DNA from 3 places in the Rossellomorea sp. RS05 genome. Region 2 is predicted to be linked to each of the others. Evidence: riboswitches for the same ligand, from Rfam matches in the RefSeq annotation. Region 2 holds a riboswitch; each other region holds the start of a gene.
The links. A riboswitch is a leader RNA that binds a small molecule or an ion and turns the genes downstream of it on or off. The one in region 2 is predicted to bind S-adenosylmethionine.

Region 1 (3,281 bases), on a different contig from region 2:
CGTTTTGCCTGTACCTGACAGTCCGAAGAAGAGGGCGACATCGCCTTCGAGGCCGACATTGGCAGAGCAGTGCATGGAAAGGATATCCGACTCAGGGAGAACGTAGTTCATGACGGAGAAGATCGACTTCTTCATTTCACCCGCATACTCCGTGCCGCCGATAAGGACGATTCGTTTCTCGAACGAAACGATGATGAATGTTTCAGAATGGGTCCCATCTACAGCAGGATCTGCCTTGAAATGAGGGGCAGAGACAATCGTGAATTCCGGTTCGTGACCGCTCAGCTCCCCGTCTTCGGGACGGATGAAGAGCTGATGAGCGAACAGATTATGCCACGCAAGCTCATTGATCACCTGGATTGGAAGGCGGTGCTTACGGTCGGCTCCCGCATACCCGTTGAACACGAACAGTTCTTCTTTTTGTTGAAGGTAATCAAGGACCTTTCCATACAATCGGTCGAAGGATTCTTCCGAGATCGGCTGATTGACCTTGCCCCATTCGATTTTATCTTTTGAGGAGGCTTCTTCAACAATGAATTTATCCTGAGGTGAGCGTCCTGTATATTTTCCTGTTTTGGCCCTGACGGCTCCGGATGAGGTCAGGATCCCTTCGTTTCGCTGAAGGATCTTTTCCACCAGCTGTGGGACGGATAATTGATGGTGTATGTTCTCGCCGTTCAGTAATTGCGTCAACCCATTTGATTTGCTCACAGTATTCATTCGAACCCTTCCTTTATGTGAATTTTAAGTAAGTTTGCTTCTCGATGATTAGTATAACACATTGAAGATATTAGTCTATACTATATAATCTTTTTTTTTGAAAAAGAATTAAAATATCCTAGTTTCATGCTCGTATAATCCTATTTATATGCGAAATATCGGATTAACGTTAACTATTTGGGTGATTGTGATGTCTTAATGGAAAAGGGGGAGGGGATGGTTAAACCTAGCAGGGAGAAAGTGTTGACACTCCGCCGTTGAACCGTTATTATTGTACCTTGAACGGATACTCTTATCCTGAGCTGGTGGAGGGAGCAGACCCTATGAAACCCAGCAACCTGCTATGAAATAGAGGGAAACAGAACGATTTTCCCAAAAGCGAAGGTGCTAAACTGAGGCAAGGTGCAAACCTTGAACGATAAGAGAGAAAAGGCGCGGCTAAAAGTTCAACCCTTTCCTCTGCATGCTTTCCAGAGGGAGGGTTTTTTATTTGACCTGCTACATGGCAATCCCCGGGTCCGATCCCGGCAGCGGGGCCGCTGTGTTTACTTCATACTACTTAGGGAAATGAGTACCGTATCTGCTTCGCTAAATTCGCCGGAAGCCACCGGCAAATGTGTTTAAGGAGGAACCTTGATGTCAACTAAACGTCGTCTGTTTACATCTGAGTCCGTAACGGAAGGACATCCAGATAAAATTTGTGACCAAATCTCTGATTCAATTCTTGATGCTATTCTTACGAATGATCCCAATGCGCGTGTAGCTTGTGAAACATCCGTTACTACTGGTCTCGTTCTTGTTGCCGGTGAAATCACAACCAATACGTATGTCGATATCCCGAAAATCGTCCGCGAAACCATCCGTGAAATTGGATATACGCGTGCAAAATACGGTTTTGATGCTGAAACATGTGCCGTCCTCACATCAATCGATGAGCAATCGGCTGATATCGCTCAAGGGGTGGATCAGGCCCTTGAAGCCCGTGAAGGACAAATGAGCGAAGAAGAGATCGACGCCATCGGTGCCGGTGACCAAGGTCTCATGTTCGGATTCGCCTGCAATGAAACGAAGGAGCTTATGCCTCTTCCGATCTCCCTTTCTCATAAGATCTCCCGTCGCCTGACTGAAGTACGTAAAGAAGAAATCCTTCCTTACCTTCGTCCGGATGGTAAAACGCAAGTGACGGTTGAGTACGATGAGAACGACAAGCCTGTCCGCATCGACACGATTGTTATCTCTACGCAGCATCACCCTGAAGTGACGCTTGAGCAAATCCAGCGCAATCTGAAGGAATATGTGATTGATCCGGTCGTTCCAAAAGAATTGATCGACGAAAACACAAAATACTTCATCAACCCGACTGGTCGCTTCGTTATCGGTGGACCTCAAGGAGATGCCGGTCTGACAGGCCGTAAGATCATCGTTGATACGTATGGTGGATACGCCCGTCACGGCGGTGGTGCATTCTCTGGTAAGGATGCTACCAAGGTTGACCGCTCTGCGGCCTATGCTGCACGTTACGTTGCCAAAAACATCGTGGCTGCAGGACTTGCCGAGAAGTGTGAAGTTCAACTTGCTTACGCCATCGGTGTTGCACAACCCGTATCGATCTCTGTCGACACATTCGGAACCGGACAAGTATCCGAAGATGTATTGGTGGACGTTGTCCGCAATAATTTCGATCTTCGCCCGGCAGGCATCATCAAGATGCTTGATCTTCGTCGCCCGATCTACAAACAGACGGCTGCTTACGGTCACTTCGGACGTAATGACCTTGATCTTCCTTGGGAGCGTACAGACAAAGCAGACGCTCTTAAAGCAGAAGCGCTTGCTTGATTATCCTTATGAACTAAATAAGGCTGTAACATTCGTGTTTCAGTCATAGAAAAACCCGGACCGATTTGCCTGTGATATGGCAAATCAGTCCGGGTTTTTAATTTGGTCCAAGACCATGACGACTTTATTATTTCCAGCGGGTGATTGCTGGAAGAATGGCACCCCGCAGGCTTGCCGGGAAGGCTTTCGGATTATGCGAAGAAAGCGACGTCTTCCACGGAAGTCATGAGCGATATGAAGAACCTATACGGATCGTGTTCGTCATGTTATGGTCCCTTTTTCGTTTTCTCACTAACCTCTTTTTATTCCGGGTCCTTACAAACAATCCGAGTAATCTCCATCAAGTTGGGGTATCCCAAGTATAAGTGACTAGAGGGGCTTGGCGGCTTTATAATGCTGTGCTTTTTCCGCATACTCCCTTGAGATCCGCTCCATGTCCATGATATCGTCTTCATTCAACTCCCTGACCACCTTGGCGGGTCTGCCGAATGCAAGGGTGTTGGGAGGGATGACTTTCCCTTGAGGGACCAGGCTCCCGGCACCGATGAAGGCGCCTTCACCGATCTCGGCATTATCAAGGATGATCGACCCCATGCCGATCAACGCCTTTTTTCGGATTTTGCAGCTGTGCAGGATGACCGCGTGACCTACGGTGACTTCATCCTCGATGATCAGGGGGGTGTTCGGACTTTGGTGAAGCACGGAGTTATCCTGGATATTGACCT
Region 2 (3,281 bases):
GTCACCATGTACCTATTCGATATACGTCACGCTGGCCACATACCCATCATTCGCTTCTTCTGCCTTCAACACCCAGTTGCTTGAGAGCAGCTTCTTCAGCTGGATCAGCTCTTCCACGCTGAGGTGCAGTCCTTCGATTCCGTTGTCCAAGTCGGTAAACGGCTTGCGGAATTTCATGCGAAGAAGGTTGCGAAGGCCGTTGTAAGTGACGAATTTGATCTGGTAGCCATCATTCAGGATGCTCTCCAACGCGTCCCGATCCTCGGCGAGTTTCAGCAAAGCATCGAAGTTCCCTTCTGGATCGGCTTCCAACAGTCGCGTTGTATCTCCACTTGCTGCGGCCTCAAGCAGTATCTCGTTGGTGATGCCTTTTTCGCGGAGGGATTCGATGGCGTAGGCGTCCATCATCGTGATTTTGTAGGTTGTCATCTATGTATCTCCTATTCTTCTGTTAAGTTAAAAAACGTAGTGCTCGGCCAGTTTGATGAAGGCTTTGCCCGTGTGAACGAGTGCGCGTTCGTCGATGTCGAAGCGCGGGTGGTGATGGGAGTACTGGGTTGCCAGGTCATCGGTCCGAGATCCGACTCGGAAGAAGGTACCGGGCTTTTCCTGAAGGTAATAGGCGAAGTCTTCAGCGCCCATGGTCGGCTCGGACTCGGCCACAGGTCCAAGATCAGCGAAGAGGCGACGGGCAATTTCCGTTTCCTCCGGATGGTTATAGAGGGCCGGGTAGCCACGCAGATAGTCGATGCTGTGCGTCGCCTTGAATCCGGATGTGATGCCGGCGACAATCGAATGGATCTCTTCCTGGACCTGGTCGCGCACTTCGCCTTCGAATGTACGCACTGTGCCTTCGATGGTGACGTTGTCGGGGATCACGTTGAAGGCGGTGCCGGCTTTGAAAATGCCGATGGTGACGACGGCGGATTTCAGGGGATCGACCTTCCTGCTCACGATCTGCTGGAGGGCGTTGACGACGGTCGTGCCGATCACGAGTGGATCGATCGTCGTGTGCGGCCTTGCGCCGTGACCGCCGAGGCCATTGATGTGGATGGCGAATTTATCGACGGCTGCCATGCGGAAGCCTTCTCCGACGCCGTAAGACCCAAGTGGCAAATCCGATGCAAGATGGGCTCCGAATACATGGTCCACTCCTTCAAGCACGCCTTCTTCGATCATGAATTTGGCTCCGCCCGGCGGTGTTTCTTCTGCCGGCTGGAAGAGGAAGATGAGTGTGCCGTTGATGTCTTGTCCATATTGACTCAGCACCTTGGCAACAGACAAAAGGGCGGACGTATGCCCGTCATGGCCACATGCGTGCATCACGCCGGGATTCTTGGATTTGTACGGTGCGTCTTTTTCATCCGTGATCGGCAAGGCATCGAAGTCGGCCCGGAAGGCGATCGTCTTGCCCGGCTTCGCCCCGCGGAGCGTGCCGGTGATGCCGTTGCCGCCGATTCCGGTCTTCACCTCAAGCCCGAACTCACGCAGCTTTCTTTCGATGAAGCGAGCGGTTTCGGTTTCCTTGAAGGAAAGCTCGGGATTCTCGTGGAGATGCCGCCTCCAGCTTCGGGTTTCTTCAAAGTTTCCTTCAAGTTCTGTATACATCTCTTGTCTCGTCATGCTCTTCCTCCTTCTCTTCATAAAAAAAGACCTCTCCAAGAGGCCTCTTTCATCAGCCTCTTATCGTTCAGACGCAGCGGTCTGCTGGATTTGGCACCGTGGATCCGGTTGCCGAGGCTTCATGGGGCCAGTCCCTCCGCCTCTCTTCATAAGAGCATTGCACTATTCAGTTGAGTTCTTTCAAGACCCGGTCGATCGCATCCCTCAGCTTTGAAAGGGTCGGGTAGTCTTCCAGTTTCATATAGAACGTTTTTGAGAAGGTCTTCACATTGAAAAACAGGGTCCAGTAGGCCTCTTCCTCAAGTTCGGCTTTCTGCTTCTCAAGCATCTCAGGAAGTTTTTCCACCAGCGTTATGACTTCCCCCTCATCCATCCCCTGCCAGATCATCTGGAGGATCGGGACGAGGAGTCGCTCATCTTCATCATGGATATAGGCATGGTGGGACACCAACACCTTTTCCCATAGTGCTTTCAGCAGAACCGGGAACATATCCTGATCCACTTTCGGGTTCAGCACGAGCTCATCCACCATGTCGGCTGCGTGGGCGACACTGTGTGCCCATCCCTTTTCCTCGACGAAGCCTCGCACGTCCTGTTCCTGCTCCAGATATTCCACCGTGATATCGGCTGCTTCCTGAATCTTATCCTCTGATAGGAAATCGGCCTCTTTGTCCCGTCCAAGGACGAGTGCCATGAGGAGGGTCGTGAAGGCGCGCGTGAAGACGGAATCCGTCCCTTCCTCACCGATCCCCTTCATAAGAAGATGATCCATGGAAAGGTCGAGGAGATCCTTCAGGACTTCGGTATGGAGTCTGTCTTCCTCAATGATCAATCGGTAAAAGGTGGTGTAAATCAATTTGTCTCGGAGTACGGGATCCGGCGTCCCGATATGCTCCACCATGGCCAGGAGTACGTCCAGTTGTTTCCCTTCTTCGACATCCCCTTGCTGCAGGAGTGACTTTAATTCTGCTTCAGGTAAGAAGGTTTGACCTGTTACATCGCTCATTCGATTCTCTTGCCCCTTTGTGATCGTATTGCAGTCGAAGGACTGTTCTCTATCTCTACTTTTCTTTCCATACAATACCCAGGACATGTTCCGTTGAAACTGTTCCGCGTCTGTATGTGCCATTACTATTATTCATCGGCTAATCAGCACAGGTGTTTAGCAGAACGATGGTAAATTTACACAAATTCATTCACAGCATCCTCTTCCGACCGAACCTTGATTCCATGTCTTCTCAAGAGTGCGGTTGTCACACCTTCCCCCGGGATCTTCTCTCCGGAAAAATCCCCATTGTAGATTATGGAGCTGCCACAGGAAGGACTGTTTTCCTTCAAGACGATGTCCGTCGCCCCCATCTTCCGGCAGATGGCGAGAGTCTCAGCAGCACCGGCTACATATTGATCCGTCACATCCGCTCCTGAACGGTCCAGCACGCGAGCCGTTCCGTCGAGCACATCCTCACCCGTACCGCCCTGGATCTCGGCAGGCTCACGCGGGGTTTGGAATCCACCCAGAATCTCAGGGCATACCGTGACCGCCTTTCCCGACCTCACCATATCTCCAATCACTTCTTCAAGGCAGTCAGTTCCGTTGTATCGTACCTTCATGCCTGCAAGACATGCGCTTACCACCAGCATGACGATGCGCCTCCTCA
Region 3 (3,281 bases), on a different contig from region 2:
AATATATTGATGATGGCTTCCTTCGTCCAGTTCCCGTCTCCAACAAATGAGGCCGGTTCGTCTTCAATCTGAAGTGTTACGTCCTTGATCTCCATGGGGATGAGAAGAGGGTCCACGGCATCCCGTATGAGGGCAGACACGTCCACATTCTCCTTCTTGAAGCGTGCCGTTCCCGCATCGATCTTTGAGAGTTTCAATAGGGAGGAGACGAGCCATTCGATCCGTTCAAGCTGGACCTGGATACGGCGTGTGAATTCCCGGCGTTTTCCTTCATCCAAGCCCGGATTCCTCAACAGGTCGGACATGACCATCATGGAGGTGAGGGGTGTTTTAAGCTGATGGGAAATATCCGAGATGGCATCGGTCAGTTTGAGCTTGTCTTCCTGGAGGCGTGAGCTGTTTTCCGATAGTCGGAGTGTCACCTTGTACATATCGGACTTCAGGATGCTGAGCTCCCCCTCATGGTTGTCCCGAACGTCGAGGGAGTAGTCTCCATTTGATATCTTTCGAAGGTAGTCGGAAAGCTTCCCGATTTCCCTGTAGCGCCAGGCTGTGTAAAGCATGAAGCTTGTGATGAGTAGGAGGGAGGTGACGGCTATGGCCACAGACGCTTGCAGACTTATGTAAGATGCGCAAATTGTTCCGATGACGGCGATGATCACGATCGTTACAAGGAACACCCGTATTTCTTTATTCCTCAGCATCAGCGGTCTCCTGCCTTATAGCCCATTCCACGGATCGTCTTAATGATACCGGGGTTCTGCGGGTCGTCTTCCAGTTTTTCACGCAACCGTTTGATGTAGACGGTGAGGGTGTTATCGTTGACGAAATCGCCTGCCACATCCCAGATTTTCTCAAGGAGCTGTGTACGCGTGAGCACCTGATCCTTGTGCTGGGCAAAAATCAGAAGGAGCCGGTACTCGAGGGCCGTCAGCTGGATTTCTTCGCCGCCCTTATATACTTTGCCTTCAGCCGGAAGGATCTTGATGTCGCCGAGTGTGAAATGGGCAGGCGTCTGCTTATCGTAGCGGCGTAGGACCGACTTGATCCGTGACATGAGTTCCCTGACACGGAACGGCTTTGTGATGTAATCATCTGCTCCCATATCAAGACCCATGACCACATTGACTTCTTCGTCCATGGCCGTCAGGAAGATCACCGGTTTATCGGTCTTTTTCTTTACGAGGGAGCACAGGTCATAGCCGCTCCCGTCGGGAAGGGACAAATCAAAGAGGAACAGATCAATCTCTGTCCAGCGGGTGTTGATCATGTCCTCAGCGGCAGCGACATTATGGCAAACAAATGTGCCGAATTGCTCGTTCTGCAGGGAGTATTCAAGTCCTGCTGCAATCGTCTTATCGTCTTCAACTAATAGAATATTCATAGTGACCTCCGGATCAATGATGATGTAAGCCTATCATATGGAAAATGGCAGGCTTCGTCAAAGTGGTGGCAGTATGAACAGGGACCAATGATTGGCGGAAATGAGCAAACCTTTCGAAAGGACCAAAAATAATTCGAGCCTAATCTTAAAGTGAAGGTAACGCTTACATGGTTTCCATAGGTGTGAATGGTAGTTGACACCCAACCAAATACCCATTATTATCTCTTATAGATGAAATCTTCAAAAATTATATAGTATTCAAATTATCAAGAGCGACCGAGGGATCAGGCCCTATGACGTCCGGCAACCTCCATATGGAACGGTGCTAATTCCTGCAGGATGGTTTTCATTCTGAGAGATAAGTCGATGATCGATATGCGATGCTTCTTTCAGCTGAAAGAGGCATTTTTTATTGGAAAAAGAGGTGAAGCGCAATGATCGAGATCAACCATCTTGTGAAAGAGTATAAAACGAAAAAGCAAACTGTGATCGGCGTCAATGACGTTTCCGTCAAGATTGAAAAGGGAGAAATCTTTGGAATCGTCGGGTATAGCGGAGCTGGGAAAAGCTCCCTCATTCGTTGCTTGAATCTGTTGGAGAGACCTACTTCAGGTGAGGTCATCATCGACGGACTGGACTTTACGAAGCTGTCTCCACGCGAGCTCAGATCGGCAAGGCAGAAGACGAGCATGATCTTCCAGCACTTCCACCTGATCAAGGCAAAGACGGTCTACGGCAATCTGGCATTCGCCCTGAAAGCGGCCAAGGTGCCAAAGGCTGAGATCCGGCCGCGTGTGGAAGAGCTTCTCGCCATGGTCGGCCTATCGGATAAGGCAGATGCCTATCCCGCTCAGCTGAGCGGAGGTCAAAAGCAGCGCGTCGGGATTGCCCGGGCACTTGCGAACAATCCATCCGTTCTTCTGTGCGATGAAGCAACATCCGCCCTCGACCCGAATACCACAAGGTCGATCCTGAAATTATTGAAAAAGCTGAACGAAGAGCTCGGACTGACCATCGTCCTCATCACCCATGAGATGGAAGTCGTCAAGGAAATCTGCGACCGGATGGCCGTGATGCAGGATGGACGGATCATTGAAGAAGGTCCCGTATATGATCTCTTCTCGAATCCGAAGGAGCCCCTGACCAGGCAGTTCATCGAGACGATCCTTCAGTTCGACCTGCCGGATCATTTGGCGAAGGCAAGGAAAGGGACGTTGATCAAGATCCAATTCAAAGGCTCCATTGCAGAAGAAAGCGTCGTGTCCGATGTCTTCCAGCGGTATCACGTGAAAGGGAATATCCTTCACGGGAAGATCGAATACATCCAGGAAGTGCCACTCGGGATCTTCATCATGGAATTGATCGGAGAACGCGCCGAAATCGATGCCGCCATCGAATTCATTACCCAGCGTACGCAAAGTCTGGAGGTGCTTGAAGATGCTGCCTGAAGCCATCATTGACATCTTGCCGGATCTGAATCAGGCATTTTTAGAAACATTGTATATGGTGGGGATATCCCTGTTGATTGCTGTTATCATCGGACTTCCCCTCGGAGTGCTTCTTTTCACAACGGATAAGGGGCTGTTCCTCGAAAACCGCTTCGTGAAATCCATCGTTGGATTCATTGTGAATATGGTCCGGTCGGTCCCGTTCATCATCCTTCTGGTGGCGCTCCTTCCTCTGACGAAGATCCTCACAGGGGATGTGATCGGACCGACGGCGGCTTCAGTCTCCCTATCCGTCGCTGGAATTCCGTTCTTCGCCCGGATCGTCGAAACCGCACTGAAGGAAATCGACAAGGGAGTCATTGAAGCATCGGTATCCGTCGGGGCGAGCCCGTGGATGATCATTAAGGATGTGCTTCTTCCGGAAGCCAAACCAGCTGTCATCCAGGGCG

Region 1: it holds a riboswitch for S-adenosylmethionine, as region 2 does, so the genes downstream of both, metK (methionine adenosyltransferase) here and ABJ225_RS12155 (M20 metallopeptidase family protein) in region 2, are expected to answer to the same signal.
Region 3: it holds a riboswitch for S-adenosylmethionine, as region 2 does, so the genes downstream of both, ABJ225_RS20840 (methionine ABC transporter ATP-binding protein) here and ABJ225_RS12155 (M20 metallopeptidase family protein) in region 2, are expected to answer to the same signal.

The regions. Positions count from the first base shown of each region.
Region 1 is NZ_JBDKWY010000003.1:326,817-330,097, reverse strand. It holds gene pckA (phosphoenolpyruvate carboxykinase (ATP)) at 1-720, opposite strand, end outside; SAM riboswitch class I at 1,010-1,145, shown strand; gene metK (methionine adenosyltransferase) at 1,357-2,556, shown strand; gene ABJ225_RS11445 (gamma carbonic anhydrase) at 2,926-3,281, opposite strand, start outside.
Region 2 is NZ_JBDKWY010000004.1:61,386-64,666, reverse strand. It holds gene ABJ225_RS12160 (hypothetical protein) at 13-429, opposite strand; gene ABJ225_RS12155 (M20 metallopeptidase family protein) at 457-1,623, opposite strand; SAM riboswitch class I at 1,681-1,778, opposite strand; gene ABJ225_RS12150 (DUF2785 domain-containing protein) at 1,790-2,629, opposite strand; gene ABJ225_RS12145 (2-thiouracil desulfurase family protein) at 2,806-3,264, opposite strand.
Region 3 is NZ_JBDKWY010000012.1:65,536-68,816, forward strand. It holds gene ABJ225_RS20830 (sensor histidine kinase) at 1-704, opposite strand, end outside; gene ABJ225_RS20835 (response regulator transcription factor) at 704-1,384, opposite strand; SAM riboswitch class I at 1,645-1,749, shown strand; gene ABJ225_RS20840 (methionine ABC transporter ATP-binding protein) at 1,819-2,832, shown strand; gene ABJ225_RS20845 (methionine ABC transporter permease) at 2,822-3,281, shown strand, end outside.